Regions from separate parts of the Paenarthrobacter sp. NCHU4564 genome, predicted to be linked through region 2. Evidence: riboswitches for the same ligand, from Rfam matches in the RefSeq annotation. Region 2 holds a riboswitch; the other holds the start of a gene.

Region 1 (11,664 bases), on a different contig from region 2:
CCCTGCCCCCGGCGGTGCCGCCGGCCCCGATGGTGACGCTGCCGCCGTCGAGCGCTGCGTTTGCCGAGGTGCCCGAACTCCTGGCCGGCGACGGCGACCTGGTCCTGCTCCTGGGCCTGGGTGACGACGCCCTGGACGTTGCGCTGCAGATGTCACAGGCCGCAGGCGGCGCCGACGTGAGGACGGCAGGGGAGCTCACCGCGTTCGGCCACCTCCACGTGGACGGACGGCACAGCGCGACGGCGGCACGCGCCCAGGCCGTTCTGACCGGCCATACCGTTGTGGTTGCTTACGGGCTGGGGGTTGCCGGGGATGCGCCCGGCCAGGCGTCACGCATTGCACTGCTGGCGCCCGATCAGGTGTGGGTCGTGGCCGACGCCCGGATGAAGGCAGAGGACACCGCAGGGTGGTCAGGCGCGTTGCGCGCCGGCCTGGCGGGTGAGTCAATCGCCGTCCACGCGCTCGCTGTCATTGGAGCCGCACAGACCGGCACGCCCGAGACCGTCAACGAACTCGGCCTTCCGGTGGGATGGGTCGATGGCAGGCCCGCAGCAGCAGCCACGCTGGGAAAGGTACATTGAGAGCATGTTGGTACTGACGCGCAAGCCGGGCGAGAAAATCATGATCGGCGACGACATTGTCATCACCGTCATGGAGGGCCGGGGTGATGGCGTGCGCATCGGCATCGAGGCGCCCCGGGGTGTTTCCATCCAGCGCAGCGAGGTGGTGGAGGCGATCGCGGCCGCCAACCTCGCCGCAGCCCAGGCGGGACCCGACGCCGAACAGCTCCTGGCCGGCCTCCAACCCCCAGCCGCCCGCAAGGACGTCCCGTCAGGCAGGCCCGAGGAAATCGCGCAGTGACGGAAGAGATGCCGCGCTAACCGCAGCAAGCGCCCGGCCAACATTGGCCTGCACGGCAAGGTCCGCGAGTTCGTCCGGGCCGGGAGCCCCGGGCGGCGGCCCGGCCTGAAGGGCTGCCGCATTGTCCGAGGCCGCGTTGTCGATCTTTGCCTGTAATTCCGCCATGCCCTGCAGATGCTCGCCCAAAAGTCCCGGCCACGGTCCAGGCGGCGCTGCAGATACCAGGCCGGGCAAAGTGGTGTGGTGGGGAGCCTTCCATTCGGCCGACAAAGAGGCGGCCTCCACGCCGCGGGCAAGGGACTCGAAACGGAGGTTTTCCAGAACCTTTTCAAGTTCGGTGGCAGTGAAATTCAACCGGTGCCAGTTGCCTGCCCGGAGATGCAGGAGCTGTGTTTCCAGGAGAAAAAGCAGGAAATCCAGTTGCCTTCGCTCACGCCACAGCGTTGCCGACAGTTCGTCCGCCCCCACGGTTCCCCAATCATTTATTGCAAAGCCTGAATGACGATTTAGCAGGCTTTTTGGTTTCTTGTGTCGAGCGTACACGCAGAGTCGTTTTCAGGTGATATGTTCACTGAACACGTACCTGGACGAAGTCCTGAAACGTCGCCGTGATTGGTCTCCCGGCGCCGGTGGAACAGCTGTTCAGGGTCCGTTGCAACTCAATAATCCGGTCTCATGGGGGGACTTACATTTGAATCGCGAACAGCGCAACGAGCTGGTGTTGCAGCACCTTCCGCTCGTTGGTTACCTGGTCTCTGACCTTTGCGCGCGTGCGTCACATTTATCGCGCGACGATTTTGCTTCCGTGGGGTCGTTGGCCCTTATTGCGTCCGCTGATTCTTTTGATCCGGATCTCGGTGTTCCTTTTGGTGCCTTTGCGCGCCGTCGGATCATCGGTGCCTTTGCTGACGAGATGCGGGCCAGCGACTGGGCCACCCGTTCGGCCCGGAAGCGCATCAAGGAAACCATGGCCGTCCAGGAAACCCTCACCGGCGTGCTGGGGCGTACTCCCACGGTGCCGGAGTTGGCCTCTGCCTTGGGCGTGGAACGCAGCCATGTGGAAGCTGCCCTGGCCGATGCCGCCCGGACGCTCAGTTCGCTGGACGAGGTGGTGGCAGATACCGTGGCCTCCGGCGCTCCGTCCCCTGAACACTCTGTCCTCGCGGACGAGCGCATCAAGTATCTGCGGGCCGCCGTCGACTCCCTTCCGGAGAAGATGCGCTTCGTGATCCAGGAGATCTACCTTGCCGGCCGTTCCGTGAAGGACCTTGCCGAGGAACTCGGTTCGACCCACGCCGCAGTGTCGCAGCAGCGGGCCGAGGGCATCCGCCTCATGCGCGACGGCCTGGCAGCCCATTACGCGGACAACCCCGACCAGCCCTTTGAACCTGAATCCCGAATCACCGCCCGGCGACGCAATGACTACTTGGCTGCGCTGGCCACGGCGACCACCGGAGGGATCACCCGGGGCCTGGGCCTTGGGTCCTCGCTCAATCAAGCCGTCTAGCAGCAGGCAGCAGGAAGCCCGGGCCGTGGGATGGCCCGGGCTTCCTGCTGCGACTGCCTGGAGGCGCCTTTAGCGCGCCTTGGGCACCCTGCGGAGTACGACGGCGGCAAGCACTGCCGCTCCAGCCATCAGTACCAGCCCGATCGCCGCCGTGATGTGGACGCCGGATTCGAAGGCGACCCGGGCGGCCAAGGTGAGGGCATCAGACAAGGGTGCAGGGAGAGCCGCGGCTGCATCCACGGCTCCGGCCAGTGTCTCCCCGGAGTTTCCGGCGGCTTGGCTGGACAGGCCTTCAGGCAGGACGAGGTTGTGCTGGTAAGACGCCGTCAGGATGGAACCGAGCACTGCGGTGCCCAGCAGGGATCCGAGTTCATAGCCCGTTTCGGAGATGGCGGATGCGGCTCCGGATTTGTCGGCCGGGACGGAGGACAGGATCAGGTCATTGGAGATTGTTTCCGCTGCTCCCACGCCAACGGCAAGGATGGTCAGGGCGGACAGCAGGAACACCGGCCCGTGTCCGTGGTCTCCCACCACAACCACCAGGTAGCCCACGGCACTGAAACTTAGGCCGGCGGCGACCACGAATCCAGGCCTGATCCGTTTGACCAGCGGCACCACCAACAGTCCGGCAACAATCGTGGCGAGCAGGGCCGGAATCATGGCGATGCCCGCTTCCATGGGGGACTGCCCCTCCACCAACTGCAGGTGCTGGGCGAAGAAGTAGATGAACCCGGTCATGGAGAACAGTGACAGGACGTTGGCCACGATCGCCGTGCTGAACACCTTGTTGCCGAAGAGGCGGACATCCAGCATGGGGTTCTCCAACTGGCGCTGTCTCCGGACGAACACTGTGCCCATGACCAGGCCAAACACCATGAATGCCAGGGCGGTCGCCCCGAAGCCATGGACGGCGAATTCCTTGATGCCATAGACGAACGGCGCCATGGTCAGGATGGACAGCGCAATGCTGGGCACGTCCACCCGGCCGGGATTGGCGTCCTTGGACTCGGGGATGAGCGTGGTGCCGAGAGCGAGCAAGGGAAGCAGCAGGAAGGTCGCCACGAGGAACACGGCACCCCACCAGAAGTGCTCCACCAGCCAGCCACCAAAGATGGGGCCCAGCGCAGCGCCTCCGGAGAAGCCGGCGGCCCACACCGCGATGGCGAGCCTGCGGCGGTTGGGATCCGTGAAGATGTTCCGGATCAAGGAGAGGGTGGAGGGCATCAGCATGGCGCCGAAGACGCCCAGGGCGGCGCGGCCGGCAATCAGCCACTCGGCGGACGGCGCGAAGGCTGTAGCAGCCGACACCGCCGCGAAGCCCGTGCTGCCGATCATGAGCAGCCGCCGTCGTCCGATCCTGTCGCCGAGGTTGCCCATGGAGACCAACAGGGCGGCCAGGACCAGCGGGTAGGAGTCCACGATCCAGAGCAACTGGACACCGCCAACTTCCAGGGACCGGGCGATTTCCGGAAGAGCAAAGGTGAGGGCGGTGTTGTCGACGGCGACCAGCAGCACCGGGACCATCAGCAGGGCCAGTGCTGCCCAGTCGCGCCACGGTGCCCGGTCCTGCGCGGACTGCTGGCGGACATGGGTTGCTGGGGTCGAAGACTGGGTGAACATGGCAATAACTGTACCGTCTGGACGGTATAGTTTCAACTTCGGAATGCCCACAGCAATAGGGGATGATGGAACCCATGCCACGAAAACCAGTAGCCAAGGACTCGGTCCTGGATGCCTTCGAAGCCCTCCTGATCGAGGTCGGCGAACGGGCCGCCACGCTCGATGCCGTAGCCAAGCGCGCCGGTGTCTCCAAGGGCGGGCTGCTCTACCACTTTCCCAACAAGGAGGCGCTGATCGCGGCGCTGTTGGAACGCCTCGACAATCTCGCGCAGGAAGACATAGAACAGATGAAAGCTGCTCCCGATGGAGCGGCTGCCTACTTCATCCGCTCTTCGTTGTGGGCGGGGACGCCCATGGACCGGGCCTTCGTGGCGGCGACCCGGTTGGCGGAGGTCGCCCATGAGGAAACACGACGGCGGTTCGCCGGTATCCAGCAACAGTGGCTGGATGTCCTGGCTGAGGATGTGGGGCCCGACGTGGCCAAGGCTGTCAGCTACATGGGGGATGGGCTGTACTTTAACGCGATGTTCGAGGGCGGCCAGGAGACGGGCGACGGCAGGCGGGAGGCCGACGTCGGGATTCTCCTGAAGGTGCTGGAGCGCCTGCGGGCATAGGCCGCCTGCACCATTTGCGGCGGCGCCCGCCGCGTAGGACAATTAAGCCTTGTGGCGCGCCTTCCCAGCGCCCACAGACAACTGAACAAGCCTTTGATCTGCGGCGGGAGAGTCCTGCAGTACGTGATGCAGGCGCCGTAGGAGCAAACCCTCCCCAGGAATCTCTCAGGCCCATGCACCGCCGCGGCGAGGCAACTCTGGAAAGCAGCAGGCAGGAACGCGTCACCACCGGCGCGGGCCTACCGTGCTCACCGACGGTGCAAGCGATCGTTGTGCAGACAACGCGCGGAAACTCTCAGGTCCAATACAGAGCGGGGAGGAACCCGAGTAGCTGCGGCGTACCCACGCGCCGCCCAAGTATTGGAGTTCCTTCGTGACGGTTAGTTCTGCCTCCACCACCTTCGTTGACCGGCATATCGGTGCCCGCCGCCAGGCCGACGTTGAAACCATGCTGAAGTCCGTCGGATACGACTCCGTCGATTCGCTCGTTGACACCGCGGTTCCCAACGACATCCGTCAGGACGTGGCGCTGACCCTCCAGAACGCCCTTTCCGAGGTTGAGGTCCTGGCTGAACTCCGCAAGCTGGCCGCCAAGAACAAGACGGCCGTACAGATGATCGGCCAGGGCTACTACGACACCATTACCCCGCCGGTGATCCGCCGCAATATCCTCGAGTCCCCCGCCTGGTACACCGCTTACACCCCGTACCAGCCCGAGATCTCCCAGGGCCGTCTTGAGGCACTTCTGAACTTCCAGACCATGGTCCAGGACCTTGTTGGCCTGCCGATCGCCAACGCGTCCTTGTTGGATGAAGCCACCGCCGTGGCCGAAGCCGTCCTCATGATGCGCAGGGCCAACAAGAACAAGGCTGCCCAGGATGGCAAGACCGTCCTGGACGCCGACTGCCTGCCGCAGACCATCGCGATCGTGAAGGGCCGTGCCGAGGCCCTCGGCTTCGAGGTTGAGGTCGCTGATCTTTCCCTTGGCCTCCCGGAAGGTGCCATCAACGGCGTCGTCCTCCAGCAGCCGGGCGTTTCCGGCCGAGTCTTCGACCACTCCGCCGTGATCGCCGAGGCGAAAGAGCGGGGCGCGTTGGTCACCGTCGCAGCCGATCTTCTCTCGCTCACCCTCATCACTCCTCCCGGCGAGCAGGGCGCCGATATCGCCGTGGGTTCCGCCCAGCGACTGGGCGTGCCGCTGTTCTTCGGCGGCCCGCACGCCGCCTACATGGCCGTCCAGAAGGGCTTGGAGCGTTCCATGCCGGGCCGTTTGGTGGGCGTTTCCAAGGACGACGCCGGTGTCCCCGCCTACCGCCTGGCGCTGCAGACCCGTGAGCAGCACATCCGCCGCGAGAAGGCCACGTCCAACATCTGTACCGCGCAGGCATTGCTCGCGATCGTCGCTTCGATGTACGCGGTCTACCACGGTCCCGAGGGACTGAAGGCAATCGCCGAGACGGCGCACCAGCACGCCCGCACCCTTGCCGTCTCCCTGAAGGCCGCCGGCGTCGAGGTCCTGCACGGTTCGTTCTTCGACACCATCACGGTCCGCGTACCGGGCCGCAGCGCCGAGCTCGTCGCTGCCGCCGAGGCCCGCGGCATCAACCTGCGCGGCGTCGACGCGGACACTGTGGGTATCTCGGTTGATGAAACCACTACAGCCGACATCGTCGGCGGTGTCCTTGAAGTGTTCGGCGCCCCGGTACTTGAGTCCGTGGAGGGTTTCGCGCTCGAAGCTTCCGTTGAGCGCTCCAGCGATTACCTGCAGCACCCGGTGTTCAACACGCACCGCTCCGAGACCCAGCTCCTGCGCTACATCCGCAAGCTCTCCGACCGCGACCTCGCGCTGGACCGGACCATGATCCCGTTGGGTTCATGCACCATGAAGCTGAACGCCACCGCTGAGATGGAAGCCATCTCCTGGCCCGAGTTCGCCTCGATCCACCCGTTCGCCCCGGACTCCCAGACCGCCGGCTGGCGTGAGCTGATCGCTGACCTTGAAGCCCAGCTCACCGAAATCACGGGCTACGACCAGGTCTCCATCCAGCCGAACGCCGGTTCCCAGGGTGAGCTTGCAGGCTTGCTCGCGATCCGCGGCTACCACCACTCCCGCGGAGACCAGCAGCGCAACGTCTGCCTGATCCCCGCATCGGCCCACGGCACCAACGCCGCCTCCGCTGTGCTGGCCGGCATGAAGGTCGTGGTCGTGGCCACGGCTCCCGATGGAACCATCGACCACGCTGACCTGGCTGCGAAGATCGAAGCCAACCGTGACGTTCTCTCGGCCATCATGATCACCTACCCGTCCACGCACGGTGTGTATGACGCCGACGTCCGGGAAGTGTGCGACGCAGTCCACGAAGCCGGCGGACAGGTGTACATCGATGGCGCCAACCTGAACGCTTTGGTTGGCTTGGCCCAGCCGGGCAAGTTCGGCGGAGACGTGTCCCATCTGAACCTGCACAAGACCTTCTGCATCCCGCACGGCGGCGGCGGACCCGGCGTTGGCCCGGTTGCTGCCAAGGCACACCTCGCGCCGTTCATGCCCGGCGATGCTGCCTCCTGGACCGAAGGTAACGATGTCCCGATCTCGGCATCGCGCTTCGGCTCGGCCGGTGTGCTCCCGATTTCCTGGGCGTACGTGAAGCTCATGGGCGGCCAGGGTCTCACTGAGGCAACCAAGTCCGCACTGCTCGCTGCCAACTACATCGCAGCGCGCCTCAACGACCACTTCCCGGTGCTTTACACGGGCGAGGCTGGCCTGGTGGCCCACGAGTGCATCCTGGACCTGCGCGAACTGGCGGCCAAGACGGGCGTTACCGCGGAAGATGTGGCCAAGCGCCTCATCGATTTCGGTTTCCACGCGCCCACGCTGGCCTTCCCGGTTGCCGGCACCCTCATGGTGGAGCCCACGGAGTCCGAGGACCTCGTGGAGATCGACCGCTTCATCGAAGCCATGATCACCATCCGCAAGGAAATCGACCAGGTGGCCCACGGCGACTTCTCCGTGCAGGATTCCCCGCTTCGCCGCGCGCCCCACACGGCAGCCGCCGTCGTAAGCTCCGACTGGGACCGCGCCTACCCGCGTGAGCAGGCTGCTTTCCCGGTCCACCACTTGAAGCAGGACAAGTACTTCCCGCCGGTGGGACGTATCGATGGTGCTGCGGGCGACCGCAACCTGGTGTGCTCCTGCCCGCCTCTCGAAGCGTTCGAGGAAAACACAGCAGCGTTCGAGAACTAAGGGAAATGGCAATGACTGAGAAGCACACAGCCCTCTACGAGGAGCACAAGAAGCTCGGCGCGTCTTTCACGGACTTCGGTGGGTGGCAGATGCCGCTAAAGTACACCTCCGAGCTCGCTGAACACCACGCCGTCCGGAAGTCCGCCGGCCTGTTCGACCTCTCCCACATGGGCGAAGTTTGGGTCACCGGACCGCAGGCAGCAGAGTTTTTGGATTACGCCTTGGTGGGCAAGATCTCCGCCATGGCCGACGGAAAAGCCAAGTACTCCCTGATCTGCCAGGAAGACGGCGGGATCATCGACGACCTGATTGTGTACCGTCGTGGTGCCGATAAATTCCTGGTGGTGCCGAACGCCGGCAATGCCTTTGTGGTCGCATCTGAACTGCTGCAGCGCGCCGCGGGCTTCGATGTCGTGGTCGAGGATGCTTCATCGTCGACGTCGTTGATCGCCGTTCAGGGGCCGCTTGCGGAAGCGATCCTGCTGCGCCTGGTTCCGGCCGAGCAGCACTCGCTGGTCACGGAACTGAAGTACTACGCCGCAGTCGAGGTGACTTTCCTGGTGGCCGGCTCCGGACAGGACCTGCTGCTGGCACGCACCGGCTACACCGGCGAAGACGGCTTCGAGATCTTCGTCCCCAACGAATCCGCCGCCGCGCTGTGGCAGGCGATTTCGGCTGTTGCGGAGGATGGTGAACTGGTTCCGGCAGGCCTTGCATCGCGCGACTCCCTGCGCCTCGAGGCCGGCATGCCGTTGTACGGCAACGAGCTCTCCCGCGAAGGTAATCCGTTCGCTGCCGGACTTGGGCCCGTTGTGGCGCTGTCCAAGGAAGGCGACTTTGTTGGCAAGGAAGCACTCGCTGCTTTGAAGGCTGACGGTGCGGGCGTGTCTTCCGGCCGCAAGCTTGTTGGCCTCAAGGGCCTGGGCCGCCGTGCCGGCCGTTCGCACTACCCGGTAGTGAAGGACGGCGCCGTGGTGGGCGAAGTGACCTCCGGACAGCCGAGCCCGACGCTCGGGTACCCTGTCGTGATGGCGTACGTCGACGTTGCTTTTGCTGAGCCCGGCACCGCACTCGAGGTGGACCTCCGCGGCAAAGCCGAGCCCTTCGAGGTCGTCGCGCTGCCGTTCTACAAACGGTCCCGCTAAGCAGTTTTTGATCACCCATAGTTAGGAAACAGAATGCCCAAAGTAGCGCCTGAACTTCAGTACTCCGACGAACACGAGTGGGTCCTGCGTGGGGAGGGGAACTCGGTATCCATCGGTATCTCTGAAGTTGCCACCGACGCGTTGGGCGACATCGTCTACGTCGACCTGCCCGAGGTTGGTGCGACTGTGACTGCGGGGGAGACCTGCGGCGAGGTGGAGTCCACCAAGTCCGTCTCCGACTTGTACTCGCCGGTTACCGGTGAGGTCACCGAGATCAACGACGCCGTTGTGTCCGACCCCGCACTGATCAACAACGACCCCTACGGCGAGGGCTGGCTGTTCAAGGTCGCCGCAGAGTCTGACGGTCCGCTGCTCTCGGCGCAGGAGTACGCCTCCAAGAACGGCGGCGACCTCGCCTAAGCAACCCCGTTCCAGGGGACACCACGCGCGCCGGGTGGCGTAGCGTGGACTGTAATAACTGAATGAACTTGCGACGCCGGGTTGCCGCCTGAGGGGGCCACCCGGCGTCGTACTTCGGTCGCCTGCCGCCACAAGCGGGGGTGGCCATCCGGCAGGACCATCTGCCGGACCGTTTTCAAGCTGTATAAAAGGGATCCCGGCTATGGCTGTTGGTGTTTTCGATCTGTTCTCAGTGGGCATTGGCCCGTCGAGCTCGCATACTGTGGGGCCGATGCGTGCCGGGGCGGTGTTTGCGCGGGAGCTCAAAGAGTCCGGAGCCCTCGACTCCGTGGCGGGGTTGCGGGTGGATCTTTATGGGTCCCTGGCTGCAACGGGCAAAGGCCACGGGACGTTCACGGCAACTTTGCTGGGGTTGGAGGGCTTCGAGCCTGAATTGATCCTGCCCGAGGAGGTGGAGGAGCGGTTGGCTTCGATTGCGGAGACGGGCACGCTCAATCTTGCCGGGGAAGTGCTCCTGCCGTATGCGGTGGAGGATATGGTGTTGCATCCGTTGACGGTGTTGCCGCGGCATACGAATGGGATGAAGTTTGCTGTTTCTGATGCTGAGGGGGTTGTCCTTAGGGAGGCGACGTTTTTCTCGGTGGGTGGTGGGTTCATTGTCCGTGAGGGTGAGGAGGACACGGCCCGGGCTGAGTTGGAGGAGTCCAAGGCGGAGTTGCCGTTGCCGTTCAGGACAGCTGCTGAATTGCTGGGCCGGTGCGCGTCGAAGGGCTTGGGCATCAGCGACATCATGTTGATCAATGAGCGGGCGTCCCGGTCGGAGGAGGAGATCCGTGAGGGCCTGTTGCATATTTGGTCTGTGATGGAGGCCTGCGTTGAGACCAGTCTGAAGCGTGAGGGTGTGCTGCCCGGGGGTTTGCGGGTGAAGCGTCGTGCACCGGATTGGTTGGAGCGGCTCTTGAAGGAGGACAAGGACCGGAACGATCCGAAGTATTGGCAGGAGTGGGTGAACCTGATCGCCTTGGCTGTGAATGAGGAGAACGCTTCCGGTGGGCGGGTGGTGACGGCTCCGACCAATGGTGCGGCGGGGATCATTCCGGCTGTTCTTTACTATGCGTTGCATTACGCGCCGGGGATGGACAAGGCCGGCCAGGCTGACCGCGACGATGTGGTGGTGCGGTTCCTGCTCGCTGCCGGTGCGGTGGGTGTTTTGTATAAGGAGCAGGCTTCGATTTCCGGTGCCGAGGTGGGGTGCCAGGGTGAGGTTGGTTCGGCGTCGTCGATGGCTGCTGCGGGGTTGGCTGAGGTGATGGGTGGTTCCCCGGCGCAGGTGGAGAACGCTGCGGAGATCGCGATGGAGCATAACCTGGGGTTGACGTGTGATCCGATTGGTGGGTTGGTGCAGATTCCGTGTATTGAGCGGAACGCGATTGCTGCGGCGAAGGCGATCAATGCCGCGAAGATGGCGTTGTGGGGTGATGGGACGCACCGGGTTTCGTTGGATGAGGTGATCGTGACGATGCGCGAGACGGGCAAGGACATGTCCCATAAGTACAAGGAAACCGCGATGGGCGGCCTGGCCGTGAACGTCGTCGAATGCTGAGTCTGTTCGCTGTCGGTGCCTAGTGCCATGCTGTATGCATGAGCGGGGGATATGACCGGGATTTCTTGCGGGCACGCCTGGAGCTGCCCAGTCCGTCGGCAACGACTACTTTGTTGGACTACACGCACTTCTCCGTGCGCTTCCGGGCTGCCCGGAAGCTCGCGGCGATTGTTGGAGTCAACATCAGCGGCAGGGAACTGAATCCTTTGGCCCGGGAGGGCACGTGGCATTTTGACGAGCGCATACCCCGGGAGCAGCAGGCAGGCCCGGACGTCTACAAGAACAACGCCTTCGATCGGGGACACCTGGTGCGGCGGCTCGATCCGGTGTGGGGCGATGCTGCTACGGCCAAGAAAGCGAATCAGGACACTTTCGCATTCACCAATGCAGCACCCCAAGTGGATGACTTCAACCAAGGCAAGGAACTTTGGGTAGGGCTGGAAGACCACGTGCTGGGCCACGCCGACGCGCACGACGCCAAGCTCAGCGTGTTCACCGGGCCGGTCTTTGCCGACGACGATTCCGAATACAGGGGCGTGAAGATCCCCAAAAGATTCTGGAAAATCGCAGCTTGGACCAACGATGGAACGCTCGGCGCTGCCGGCTTCGTGCTGGACCAGTCGCCACTGTTGGGCAAGGTTGAGTTGAAAAAG
Region 2 (11,664 bases):
ATCACGGGGTTGATGATGTTGTTGGTGAATGCGGTGACCAACGCGGTGAAGGCACTGCCGATAACGACGGCGATGGCCAGCTCGATCACGTTGCCGCGGAGTATGAAGTCCTTGAAACCCTTAAACATGTCATGTCCTCTGATTGGTGCGGGGCGTATGGCTCAAGCAGAGATCAAACTACCACTGCGGGGTTTCAAGAAGGTGCAGCGGGGCGAGAGAGCGATCGGAAAATGCGGCCGGGATGTGAGCGAGCATCGGCAGTGATGGATGCCCGCTCACATCCCGGCCCAATTTTGCGGATGCTCGCTCAGATCCTTTGCACGCCCTAACCGAACAGGGCCCGGGTGTGGTCGTTGAGGAAGATGCCGCGGGGGTCGAACTCACGGCGAACCTGGAGGAACGTGTCCAGCTCCGGGTAGAGGCGTTCCAGCCGGCTCCGGGTCATGAAGTGGATCTTGCCCCAGTGTGCCCTTGGTTCGAAGTCCTGGAGCACGGCGTCGGCGTCGCGGAAGAACTGCCAGTAGTCCGTCCCGGGCTTGGTGGTGAGCGTAATGACCGTGCTGTCGCGGCCCTGGAACTGTGACATGTAGGCATCGTCGGCCTTCACCCAGCGGACTTCCACGGGGTACTTCTGGTCAGGGTGCTTGGAGCGGATCAGGTCCTGGATGGCTTCCGTGGCCGCCAGCCCGTCCTCGCTGCGGACAAAGTATTCGAGCTCGTGGAACTGCGTGGTGAACCCACCCGGGTAGATCCGGTATGAACGGTCCAGGCGTGCGCCCTCGATGGTGGAGAGGCCCGACTCGTCCGGGACCGAAGCCACGTTGTACCGCTTGGTGTAGCTGCGGTCCGCCATATTGTGATCGGGTGAGCCTGGCAGGTCCAGAAGTTCGCACGAGTCTTCCCCGGGGCACCACAGGAAGGAGTAGTGCCGGTTGGAGTCGATGTCTTCCTGCCAGGTAGCTGCCGTTTCGGACCACGTGGGATAGGTGATTTCCTCCTGCAGGTAGTACTTGTCATCCACCTCGAGTTCGACCTCAAGGAAGATCCCCAAAGTCCCCAAAGCCACCTGGGCCGCACGGAGTTCGCGAAGCTGTCCGTCGCCGATCTCCACTATCTCGCCGTAGCCGTTGATCAGTTTCACCCAGCGCAGCTTTGACGAGAAGCTTCCAAGGTCCTTACCGGATCCGTGGGTGCTGGTGGCCAAGGCCCCGGCGATCTGCTGCTTGTCGATGTCGCCCTGGTTGCTGAGCGCGAGGCCCTGCTCCCAGAGCGGGTCGCCGAAAGCGTTGATGGTGGTTCCGGCCAAGGCCCGGGCACGGTGATTCAAGCGGTCCGTTCCGGTGATCCCGGTGAGCTTGGACATGTCCAGCAGGACGCCACCGGTCTGCACCAGGGGAGAGGACGAATGTCCCGAGCCAGCCGCCCGCACCGACAGGCCCTCGCGGATGGCGAACCGTACGGCGTCGAGAGTCTCCTGCTCATTCCTTGGCTGGACGGTGAAGGCGGGAGTCGAGGTTTGGTTGCCGCCCCAGTTGGTCCACGGGACCTCGGTCCGGAAAGGGGCCGACGGCGTGGCTGCAGGCGGTGCCGAGGGAACGATGGGGTTCACAGTGGTCATTTCACAAAGCTCCGTTGCTTCTCTGGTTTCGCGTAGTGGGGCTTACGCGCCGTGGTTAATCATGACGTGCTTGGTCCGGGAGTAGTCATCCAGGGCGTAGAGGGAGAGGTCACGGCCGTAGCCGGAACCCTTGAACCCGCCCCAGGGAACCTCGTTCGCCAGCACCAGGTGGGCGTTGACCCATACCGTGCCGAAGTCCAACTGCTTGGGGACGCGGAGTGAAAGGCTGGAATCCTTGGTCCACACGGAGGCGGAGAGGCCGTAAGGGCTCTCGTTGGCGCGGGTCACGGCTTCCTCGGTGCTGCTGAAGGTCTCAACAGTGACAACCGGACCGAAGATCTCGTGCGTCGCTATGGGCGCTCCCGCCGGAACACCGGTGATGACGGTCGGTTCGATGAAGAAGCCGGTCCCTTCAATGGCGGACCCACCAAGGGCGATGGTCAGTCCCGCGGAACGGGCTTCTGCCAGCGCTTCCTTGACGCGTTCGAAGTGCGGCCGGGAAATCATGGGGCCCATCTCCACCGTGTCCCCGGCATCCGGGGCACCCACCACCAGCGAACCCACCTCTTCAACCAGGTGTTGGGTGAATTCCTCGGCCACCGACTCGTGGACCAGCACACGGCAGGCTGCACCGCAGTCCTGGCCCGCGTTCCAGTACCCGGCGTTCCGGACGCCGGCAGCGGCAGCCCGGAGGTCGGCGTCGGGAAACACCACAACGGGAGCCTTGCCGCCCAGCTCAAGGTGGACGCGCTTGACGGATCGGGCTGCCGTTTCGGCAACTGCCTGGCCGCTGACGACGCTGCCGGTCAGGGCAACCAGGGCGATGTCGGGGTGTTCCGACAACCGCTGGCCCACTGTCCGGCCCTGCCCGGTCACGACATTGAGGATGCCGTCCGGGATGCGTCCGGCCAGGAGTTCGACGAGCTTCAGCGTGGAGAGCGGCGTCTGTTCCGAGGGCTTCATGACGATGCTGTTGCCAGCAGCCAGGATAGGCGCGATCTTCCAGGCGGCCATGAGGAGCGGGTAGTTCCACGGGGTGATGACGCCAACCACGCCCACCGGCTCACGAATGATCACGGAGGTGTGGTCTGTTGCGTAATCCCCGCCGGCCATGGAGGTCAGGGTTCGGGAAGCGCCGGCCATGAAGCGGAAAGTGTCGATGGTGCTGGTCACATCGTCCTCGGCAACCGCCAATGGCTTGCCTGTGTTGGCGGACTCGATGACTTCAAAGGCCTCGCGGTTGGCTTCGATGATGTTCGCTATGAGGTTCAGGACGTCCGCGCGCTCCTTAGGGGTGGTGGCACCCCAGGTTTTCTGGGCTTCGACGGCGGCTGCCACCGCGGCGTCCACATCGGCCGCGGTGCCCGCCTGGACAGAGGTGATGATTTCCTCGGTGGCGGGATTGACGACGTCGATCAGGTTGCCGGAAGCAGCGGCGGGAACGAAGGATCCATTCATGAAGTGCCCGATGGGCGGAAGGACCGCGGAGACATCGGAGGTGCCTTCGGCACGGTGGACGGTGAACGTCTCGGACTGGGTGGTGGTCATGATGCTTCGCTTTCAGATGAGGTCTGGTCAGATGAGGTCAGGGGTGAGGGAGCTGGATGGAAAGGGGGCGGCTTCTGTCTTCTTGCCGAACAGGCGGGCCGCAACGTAGTAAAGCGGTGCGACGACCACCAGGCCGACGATCCAGGAGATGTCCACACCGCCCATGGCCGCAGCCAGCGGCCCGGTGTAGATCGCGGTTGCCGAGAAGGGCACCTGGATCAGGGCGCCTGCTATGTACGAACCGATGGCGACCCAATTGAACCGCCCGTACACGCCGCCGTCGCGTTTGAAGAAGTCCTCTACGCGGTATTCGCCGTGCTGCAGCAGGTAGTAGTCCACCAGGTTGATGGCGGTCCAGGGGACCAGGACGTACATCAGGAAGGACAGGAAGTTGGTGTAGAAGAGGATGAAGTTGTCGCGGGCGAACAGGGCGATGGAGACAGCAAGGATAAAGAGCACGACGGCGGCCACGCTGCGGGTTTTCGCGCGGGGAAGCCAGGTGGGCTTGAAGGTCTGTCCGATGGTCAGTGCGCAGAGGACGCCGCAGTAGAGGTTCATGGCGTTGGAGGCTGCTACGCCCAGGCAGAAGATGCCGACGATGACCAGTGTCCAGGGTTGAAGGAGGGTGCCCAGGCTGCCGACGATCTCTACGTCGCCGGTGCTCATGGACACTGCCAAGGTGCCAACCAAGGCGCCCAGGAGCATGGGGAAGAGCGTACCCAGTACGCAGCCTGAGTAAGAAGCCCAGAAGGCCGGGGCGGACCCCGTGCCTTGCGGCATGTAGCGGGAATAGTCTGAAACGTAGGGCGCGTAAGCCAATTGCCACAGGGCCGAGACGGAGATGGTGCCCATGAAGCCCACCCAGTTGAAGTTGCCTTGCTCCAGGAAGTTGGCTGGAAGACCATGCACAAGGAGTATCCAGCCGAAAGCCAGCAGCAGCGCCAAGCCTGCCGCTACGCTCAAAATACGGGCGTAGGCGTGAATGAGCCGGTAGCCGAAGATCGTGGCGATGACGCTGACCACACCGATGATGATGATGCCCGCGTCAACGCTGATTCCCGGGCTGACGGCGGCCAACGCTTCGCCGCCGAACACCAGGTTGGCGGCGAAGAATCCCACGTACATGACCACCACGATCACCACGATCAACAGGGCGCCGAACGAACCGAACTGGCCGCGGGTCTGGATCATCTGGGCAACCCCGAGCTGGGGTCCTTGAGCAGAGTGCAGGGCCATGAAAATGCCGCCGAGCAGGTTGCCGATGATGATGCCGACGATCGCGGGGATGAAGCTCAAACCGAACACCGTGGTTGCGAGGCCGCCGGTCACGATGGTCATGATCATGATGTTGGAACCAAACCAGATGGTGAACAGGTCCCGGGCCTTGCCGTGGCGTTCGTTGAGGGGAATCGGCTGGATGGTCTTGTCCTCAAGCCGCGGAACCTCTGTTGCCTGTTTCGTGGATGACAGCGTACTCATGATGCGCTCCGGGACACCGATTCGAGTTCACGGATTTCGGAGGCCTTGCTCCGGTTGACCATCAGGGCGAGGAGGTCGAAGACCAGCGTGGCTGCGGCCACCGTGGTGATGTCTGCGTGGTCGTAGGCGGGAGCGACTTCCACCACGTCTGCTCCGACGATGTTGATGCCGTCCAAACCGCGGAGCAGGGCAAGGAGTTCGCGGGAGTGGAGCCCGCCCATCTCCGGGGTGCCGGTGCCGGGAGCGTAGGAAGGGTCCAGGACGTCGATGTCGATCGAGACATAGACAGGCGTGTCGCCAAGGCGTTCCTTGACCCGCTCGATCGCCGCCGGAACACCCATGACGTCCAGGTCCGAGCAGCGGATGATCTGGAAGCCGAACTCGTGGTCCCGGAGGAAGTCGTTGCGGTCATATACCGGTCCGCGGATACCCACATGCATCGACTTGTCCTCCACAAGCAGCCCCTCTTCGAAGGCGCGGCGGAAGATGGTGCCGTGCGTGATTGGCTGATCGAAGTACGTGTCCCACGTGTCCAGGTGGGCGTCGAAATGCAGGAGTGCGACCGGTCCATGGACCTTGTTCAGTGCCCGCAGCATCGGCAGGGCAATGGTGTGGTCGCCGCCGATGGATACCAAGCGCTTCGATTCGCTGATGAGCGGCAGCGCCTGTTCCTCGATCTCGCGGACAGCCCGGGTGATGTCGTAAGGGGTGCAGGCGATGTCGCCTGCATCAACAACCTGGGCTTCGTACACCGGCTCGACGTCGAGCTCCGGATGGTAGCCCGGGCGCAGGAGACGCGATGCCTCGCGAACCGCGGCAGGACCAAAACGGGCGCCGGGCCGGAAGGAGGTTCCGCCGTCGAACGGCACGCCGACAATGGCGATGTCATAGTCCGGAACGCGGTCGATCTGGGGGAGTCGGGCGAAGGTGCCGAGGCCGGCGTAGCGGGGAACCTTGGTTGCGTCTACGGGGCCGATGGGCTGGTGCGTGGTCATGGCTGAATCCTTCGAGTAGCTGGGTGCTCGCCGTTGAGCGGGAAGTGCATAACTCAATTCTTGGTGACCCCGATCACTGCGGATAGCGGTACATTGACTACAAATGGTCGGGGCGTTTAGACAAACGTCTAAACGCCCCGAAACAAGACCCAGGAGTCATCATCCATGGCCATCACCGTCGCCGAACTCGTCGCCGAGCCGCAGCTCGCGCTGACCCTTCTGGCCGGCGCGGACGGAACAGGCAACCGCATCACCTGGGCACACACCTCAGACCTCCCGCGCTTGTGGGAGTGGGTCACCGGCGGGGAGCTCATGATGACCAACGGGCTCTCCATCCCGGCTGATCCGGAGGGGCAGGTGGCGCTCGCAGAGGCCTTGGTGGACGCGGGTGCCAGTGCGTTGGCGATTGGCGAGAAGATGCACGCGCCGCCGCTGACGGAGGAATTCCTGCAGGCCTGCGACCGGCTTCCCCTGCCCCTGATCAACATCCCGTACCCGCTCCCGTTCATCGCCATTGCGCGGTCCGTGGCCGAGTCGTCGCTGCTTGAGGAATCGCGGCGGCTTCGGCAGACGGCCCGGGTGTACGACCTCCTCCGCACGGCCGGCGCCTCGGAGGACCACTGGCAAAGCCTGGTGCTGCGGCTCGCCACGGAGCTGGATTCGGAGCTGTTCGTGGTGGACCGCCGTTGCCTCCATCCATGGCACCCCGAGGGGCAGTCCCTGCCGGAATTCCTTGTGGAGGAATGGTCGCCGCACCCGGGCCAGGTCTCGGTTGCGGGCAAGAACTTCCAGTGGCACCGGATCCGCGGCCGGCACGTCCTCACCATGGACATTCCCACCCATGCCAACGCGCTGCTGGTGGTGCTGCCGGGCAGTGAACTGCACCCTGACGCCGTCGTGCTCCTGCATGCCGCGACCGTGCTGGGACTGCAGTTGGCCCGGATTGTCCTCTCGCTCGAAGGCCGCCACCGGCTGGCCGGTGAGTTCCTTTTGCAGGCGCTTGACGGGCGCCTTGGCACGGCCGAAATGGAACGGCGGCTGGAGGCTTTCGAGGTACCTCCGCAACGCTTCGTGGTCGCCTCGATGTCGGCGGACGACGCCGACAGGCTGGCAAGCGTGCACATCGAACTCTGGCGGCATGGGACATCGGCCGCTTCACTGAGGCGGAACGACCGGCTCCACGTGGTGGTCGCGGCGGACTTGGCGGACGAGTTGCTGATCCACTGTGCGGGCTTGGGAACCACCATCGGTGTGAGCTCCGCATCCGCGGTGGGCGGGCTTCAACAGGCCTTGCAGGAGTCGTTGTGGGCGCTGGGTTCGGCCAAGGCGAACAAACTGGGGCTCGCCCGGTACGCCCAAGGGCCAAGCTGGCTGGGTTTGACCGGATTCGAGGAAGGAAGCGCATTGGTCCAGCGGCTCCTGGGCCCGGTTTTCGAATACGAGCAGCGCCAGGACGGTGACCTCATGGTCACGCTGAAAACCTATCTCAACTCACAACGCTCGTGGCAAAAGACGGCTTCCGCCCTCTTCACGCACCGGCAAACCATCATCTACCGGATCCGGAAAATCGGTGAGCTTACAGGCCTGGATATGGGTGAAACCTCAACGCTGGCGCAGCTCTGGCTGGCCTTGCAAATCCACGAGGCGATGCACGGTTAGGCCCTTATTCAAACCCAGCGGGAAACGTCCGCCTTGCCATTGTCAGCGACCAGCCGCTATGGTGTGAAGCGTGTCACCGAGGTGGCGCACACGCTTTTGATCTGCGGCGGGAGAGTCCTGCCGGGTACATCCAGTCAGGCGCCGTAGGAGCAAATCCTCCCCAGGAATCTCTCAGGCCCATGTACCGCCGCGGCGAGGCAACTCTGGAAAGCAGTCCGGGCAACCGGGCTCACCGACGGTGCAAGTGGACCTTGCCAAGAACACAGTCCACGGAATCTCTCAGGTCCAATACAGAGCGGGGAGGAACCCATATTCACCATGGCGCTCAGCGGGCGCCTGAATCCTGGAGTTCCTCTTGACTGTTAAATCCTCCCCAACCGCTTTCGCGGACCGGCATATCGGCGCCCGTCGCCAGGCCGATGTTGAGACCATGCTCAAGGCCATCGGCTACGACTCCGTCGATGGCTTGGTTGACGTGGCCGTTCCCGATTCCATCCGCCAGTCATCGCCGCTCGCCCTGCAAAAGGCGCTGAGCGAGACCCAGGTCCTGGCCGAACTCCGCAAGCTCGCGGCGAAGAACAAAACCGCCGTCCAGATGATCGGCCAGGGCTACTACGACACCATCACGCCCCCGGTCATCCGCCGCAACATCCTCGAATCCCCGGCCTGGTACACCGCTTACACGCCCTACCAGCCGGAGATTTCCCAGGGCCGCCTCGAAGCGCTCCTGAACTTCCAAACCATGGTCCAGGACCTCACGGGCCTGCCCATCGCCAACGCTTCCCTCCTTGATGAAGCCACCGCAGTGGCCGAGGCCGTGCTGCTCATGCGCCGCGCCAACAAAGCTGTGAAGGACGGCAAGACCGTCCTCGACGCCGACCTCCTCCCGCAGACCATCGCGATCGTGAAAGGCCGCGCCGAGGCACTCGGCTTCGAGGTTGAGGTCGCCGACCTTTCCGCAGGACTGCCCGACGGCGACATCAACGGCATCGTCCTCCAGCAGCCTGGCGTTTCGGGCCGGGTCTTCAACCACGCCCCCGTGATCGCTGCGGCGAAGGAACGCGGTGCCTTGGTCACTGTGGCTGCCGATCTGCTGGCACTCACGCTCATCACGCCCCCGGGCGAACAAGGTGCGGACATCGCCGTCGGAACCGCCCAGCGCTTCGGTGTCCCGCTGTTCTTCGGCGGCCCGCACGCCGCGTACATGGCTGTCCGCACCGGTATGGAGCGCACGCTTCCGGGCCGCATCGTCGGTGTCTCCAAGGACAACGCCGGCGTGCCCGCGTACCGCCTCGCCCTGCAGACCCGCGAGCAGCACATCCGCCGCGAAAAGGCCACGTCCAACATCTGCACGGCACAAGCCCTGCTCGCGATCGTTGCCTCGATGTACGCCGTCTACCACGGCCCCGAGGGCCTCAAGTCGATCGCCGAGACCGTCCACGGCAACGCCCGCGTGCTTGCTACCGCCCTGCAGAAGGCAGGCCGTGAACTCGTCTCCGACTCCTTCTTCGACACCCTCACCGTCAGCGTTCCCGGCAAGGCGGACAAGGTGATCGGCGCGGCCGAGGCACGTGGTATCAACCTCCGCTACATCGACGCTGACACCGTGGGCGTTTCCGTTGATGAAACCACGACGCCGGAAGTCCTCTCCGCAGTCGCCGTCGCCTTCGGTGCCGGTCCGGTAGGGGACGCAGCCGGGTTCGAGTTGCCGTCCGACGTAGTCCGCACTTCCGACTTCCTGCAGCACCCGGTGTTCAACACGCACCGTTCCGAGACCCAGCTGTTGCGCTATATCCGCAAGCTGTCCGACCGGGACCTCGCGCTGGACCGGACCATGATTCCGTTGGGTTCGTGCACCATGAAGCTGAATGCCACGGCTGAGATGGAGGCTATCTCTTGGCCGGAGTTCGCTTCGATCCACCCGTTCGCCCCGGATTCCCAGACCGAGGGCTGGCGTGAGCTGATCTCCGGTCTGGAAGCCGATCTCACCGAAATCACCGGCTACGACCAGGTGTCCATCCAGCCGAACGCCGGTTCCCAGGGTGAGCTTGCAGGCTTGCTCGCGATCCGCGGCTACCACCTGTCGCGCGGGGATGACCAGCGCAACGTCTGCTTGATTCCGGCTTCCGCCCACGGCACCAACGCCGCTTCGGCAGTGCTGGCCGGCATGAAGGTGGTCGTGGTGGCTACCGCTGCCGATGGCACGATTGACCACGCTGACCTGGCTGCGAAGATCGAGGCCAACCGCGACGTTCTCTCGGCCATCATGATCACCTACCCGTCCACCCACGGTGTTTACGACGCTGACGTTCGCGAGGTTTGCGACGCGGTCCACGAGGCCGGCGGACAGGTGTACGTGGATGGTGCCAACCTCAACGCGCTCGTTGGCTTGGCACAGCCGGGCAAGTTCGGCGGGGACGTGTCCCACCTGAACCTGCACAAGACTTTCTGCATCCCGCACGGCGGTGGCGGACCCGGTGTTGGTCCCGTTGCTGCGAAGGCGCACCTGGCCCCGTTCATGCCCGGTGATGCCAACAATGCTTCCTCCGAGGGTGGTGTGGCCATCTCGGCTTCGCGCTTCGGCTCGGCCGGTGTGCTCCCGATTTCCTGGGCCTACGTGAAGCTCATGGGCGGCGAAGGGCTGACCGAGGCCACCAAGTCGGCACTGCTGGCCGCGAACTACGTGGCTTCCCGCCTGGACGAGCACTTCCCGGTCCTCTACACGGGCGAAGGTGGACTCGTGGCCCACGAGTGCATCCTGGACCTGCGCGAACTGACGGCACGCACCGGTGTCACGGCCGAGGACGTGGCCAAACGCCTCATCGACTTCGGCTTCCATGCCCCGACCTTGGCGTTCCCGGTTGCCGGCACTCTCATGGTGGAGCCGACGGAGTCCGAGGACCTCGCCGAGATCGACCGCTTCATCGAGGCCATGATCACCATCCGCGCCGAGATCGAGCAGGTTGCTGCCGGTGATTTCTCCGTGGAGAACTCCCCGCTTCGCAACGCACCGCACACGGCAGCCGCCGTCGTGAGTTCCGCTTGGGAGCGCGACTACCCGCGTGAGCAGGCCGTCTTCCCGGTGCCGAGCCTCAAGCAGGACAAATACTTCCCGCCGGTGGGCCGGATTGACGGTGCGGCGGGTGACCGGAACCTGGTCTGCTCCTGCCCTCCGATCGAAGACTTTCAGAACTAAGGAACCCGACTATGTCTGAGAACTACACCGCTCTCTTCGAGCAGCACAAGAAAGCCGGCGCCTCCTTCACGGACTTCGGTGGCTGGCAGATGCCCCTCAAGTACACCTCCGAACTCGCCGAGCACCACGCAGTCCGTAACGCCGCTGGCCTGTTCGATCTCTCCCACATGGGCGAAGTCTGGGTGACAGGACCGGAAGCTGCCGCGTTCCTGGACTACGCCTTGGTGGGCAAGTTGTCCGCGATCGCTGACGGGAAGGCGAAGTACTCGTTGATCTGCGATTCCGACGGCGGGATCATCGACGACCTGATCACGTACCGTCGTGGTCCGGAGAAGTTCCTCGTGGTGCCGAACGCCGGCAATGCCAAGATGGTTGCAGCGGCCCTGTCCGAGCGCGCTGCCGGGTTCGACGTTGTTGTTGAGGACGCTTCCGCTGAGACGTCCCTCATCGCGGTCCAGGGCCCTCTTGCTGAAACGATCCTGTTGCGCCTGGTTCCGGCCGAGCAGCACTCACTGGTCACGGAACTGAAGTACTACGCAGCCGTTGAGGTCTCGATTGCCGGAGAGGAACTGTTGCTCGCACGTACCGGATACACGGGCGAGGACGGCTTCGAGATCTACGTGCCGAACGCGGACGCACCTGCACTCTGGGAGGCGCTGCTCGAAGCCGGCGAAGGCCACGGACTCATCCCCGCAGGCCTGGCCGCCCGTGACTCCCTCCGCTTGGAAGCCGGGATGCCGCTCTACGGCAACGAACTCTCCCGGCACGTCAACGCCTACGCAGCCGGGCTCGGTCCCGTGGTGGCGCTGTCCAAGGAGGGTGACTTCGTGGGCAAGGAAGCACTGGCTGCCATCAAGGCTGCCGGTGTTGGAACCACGATCGGGCAAAAACTCGTCGGCCTCAAAGGCACCGGACGTCGCGCGGCCCGCGGTCATTACCCGGTCCTCAAGGATGGTTCCCTGATCGGAGAGGTGACCTCCGGCCAGCCGAGTCCCACGCTCGGTTACCCGGTCGCGTTGGCGTATGTCGACGTCGAGCATTCCGCCCCGGGCACCACCGTTGACGTCGACCTCCGCGGAAAGGCGGAGCCGTTCGAAGTCGTCGCGCTGCCTTTCTACAAGCGCCAAAAGTAGTCACGAGAGAAGGATCTGATATGAGCAAAGTTGTTG

The links. A riboswitch is a leader RNA that binds a small molecule or an ion and turns the genes downstream of it on or off. The one in region 2 is predicted to bind glycine.
Region 1: it holds a riboswitch for glycine, as region 2 does, so the genes downstream of both, gcvP (aminomethyl-transferring glycine dehydrogenase) here and gcvP (aminomethyl-transferring glycine dehydrogenase) in region 2, are expected to answer to the same signal.

Annotation. Positions count from the first base shown of each region.
Region 1 is NZ_JBQLIS010000022.1:57,863-69,526, forward strand. It holds gene ACSVIE_RS18240 (hypothetical protein) at 1-581, shown strand, start outside; gene csrA (carbon storage regulator CsrA) at 586-861, shown strand; gene ACSVIE_RS18250 (flagellar protein FlgN) at 832-1,329, opposite strand; gene ACSVIE_RS18255 (sigma-70 family RNA polymerase sigma factor) at 1,553-2,368, shown strand; gene ACSVIE_RS18260 (MFS transporter) at 2,438-3,988, opposite strand; gene ACSVIE_RS18265 (TetR/AcrR family transcriptional regulator) at 4,063-4,602, shown strand; glycine riboswitch at 4,697-4,793, shown strand; gene gcvP (aminomethyl-transferring glycine dehydrogenase) at 4,976-7,843, shown strand; gene gcvT (glycine cleavage system aminomethyltransferase GcvT) at 7,855-8,988, shown strand; gene gcvH (glycine cleavage system protein GcvH) at 9,022-9,408, shown strand; gene ACSVIE_RS18285 (L-serine ammonia-lyase) at 9,611-11,011, shown strand; gene ACSVIE_RS18290 (DNA/RNA non-specific endonuclease) at 11,050-11,664, shown strand, end outside.
Region 2 is NZ_JBQLIS010000003.1:121,186-132,849, reverse strand. It holds gene mscL (large conductance mechanosensitive channel protein MscL) at 1-128, opposite strand, end outside; gene ACSVIE_RS04615 (D-arabinono-1,4-lactone oxidase) at 326-1,618, opposite strand; gene ACSVIE_RS04610 (aldehyde dehydrogenase family protein) at 1,661-3,166, opposite strand; gene ACSVIE_RS04605 (purine-cytosine permease family protein) at 3,194-4,645, opposite strand; gene speB (agmatinase) at 4,642-5,640, opposite strand; gene ACSVIE_RS04595 (PucR family transcriptional regulator) at 5,806-7,299, shown strand; glycine riboswitch at 7,397-7,496, shown strand; gene gcvP (aminomethyl-transferring glycine dehydrogenase) at 7,655-10,495, shown strand; gene gcvT (glycine cleavage system aminomethyltransferase GcvT) at 10,507-11,628, shown strand; gene gcvH (glycine cleavage system protein GcvH) at 11,649-11,664, shown strand, end outside.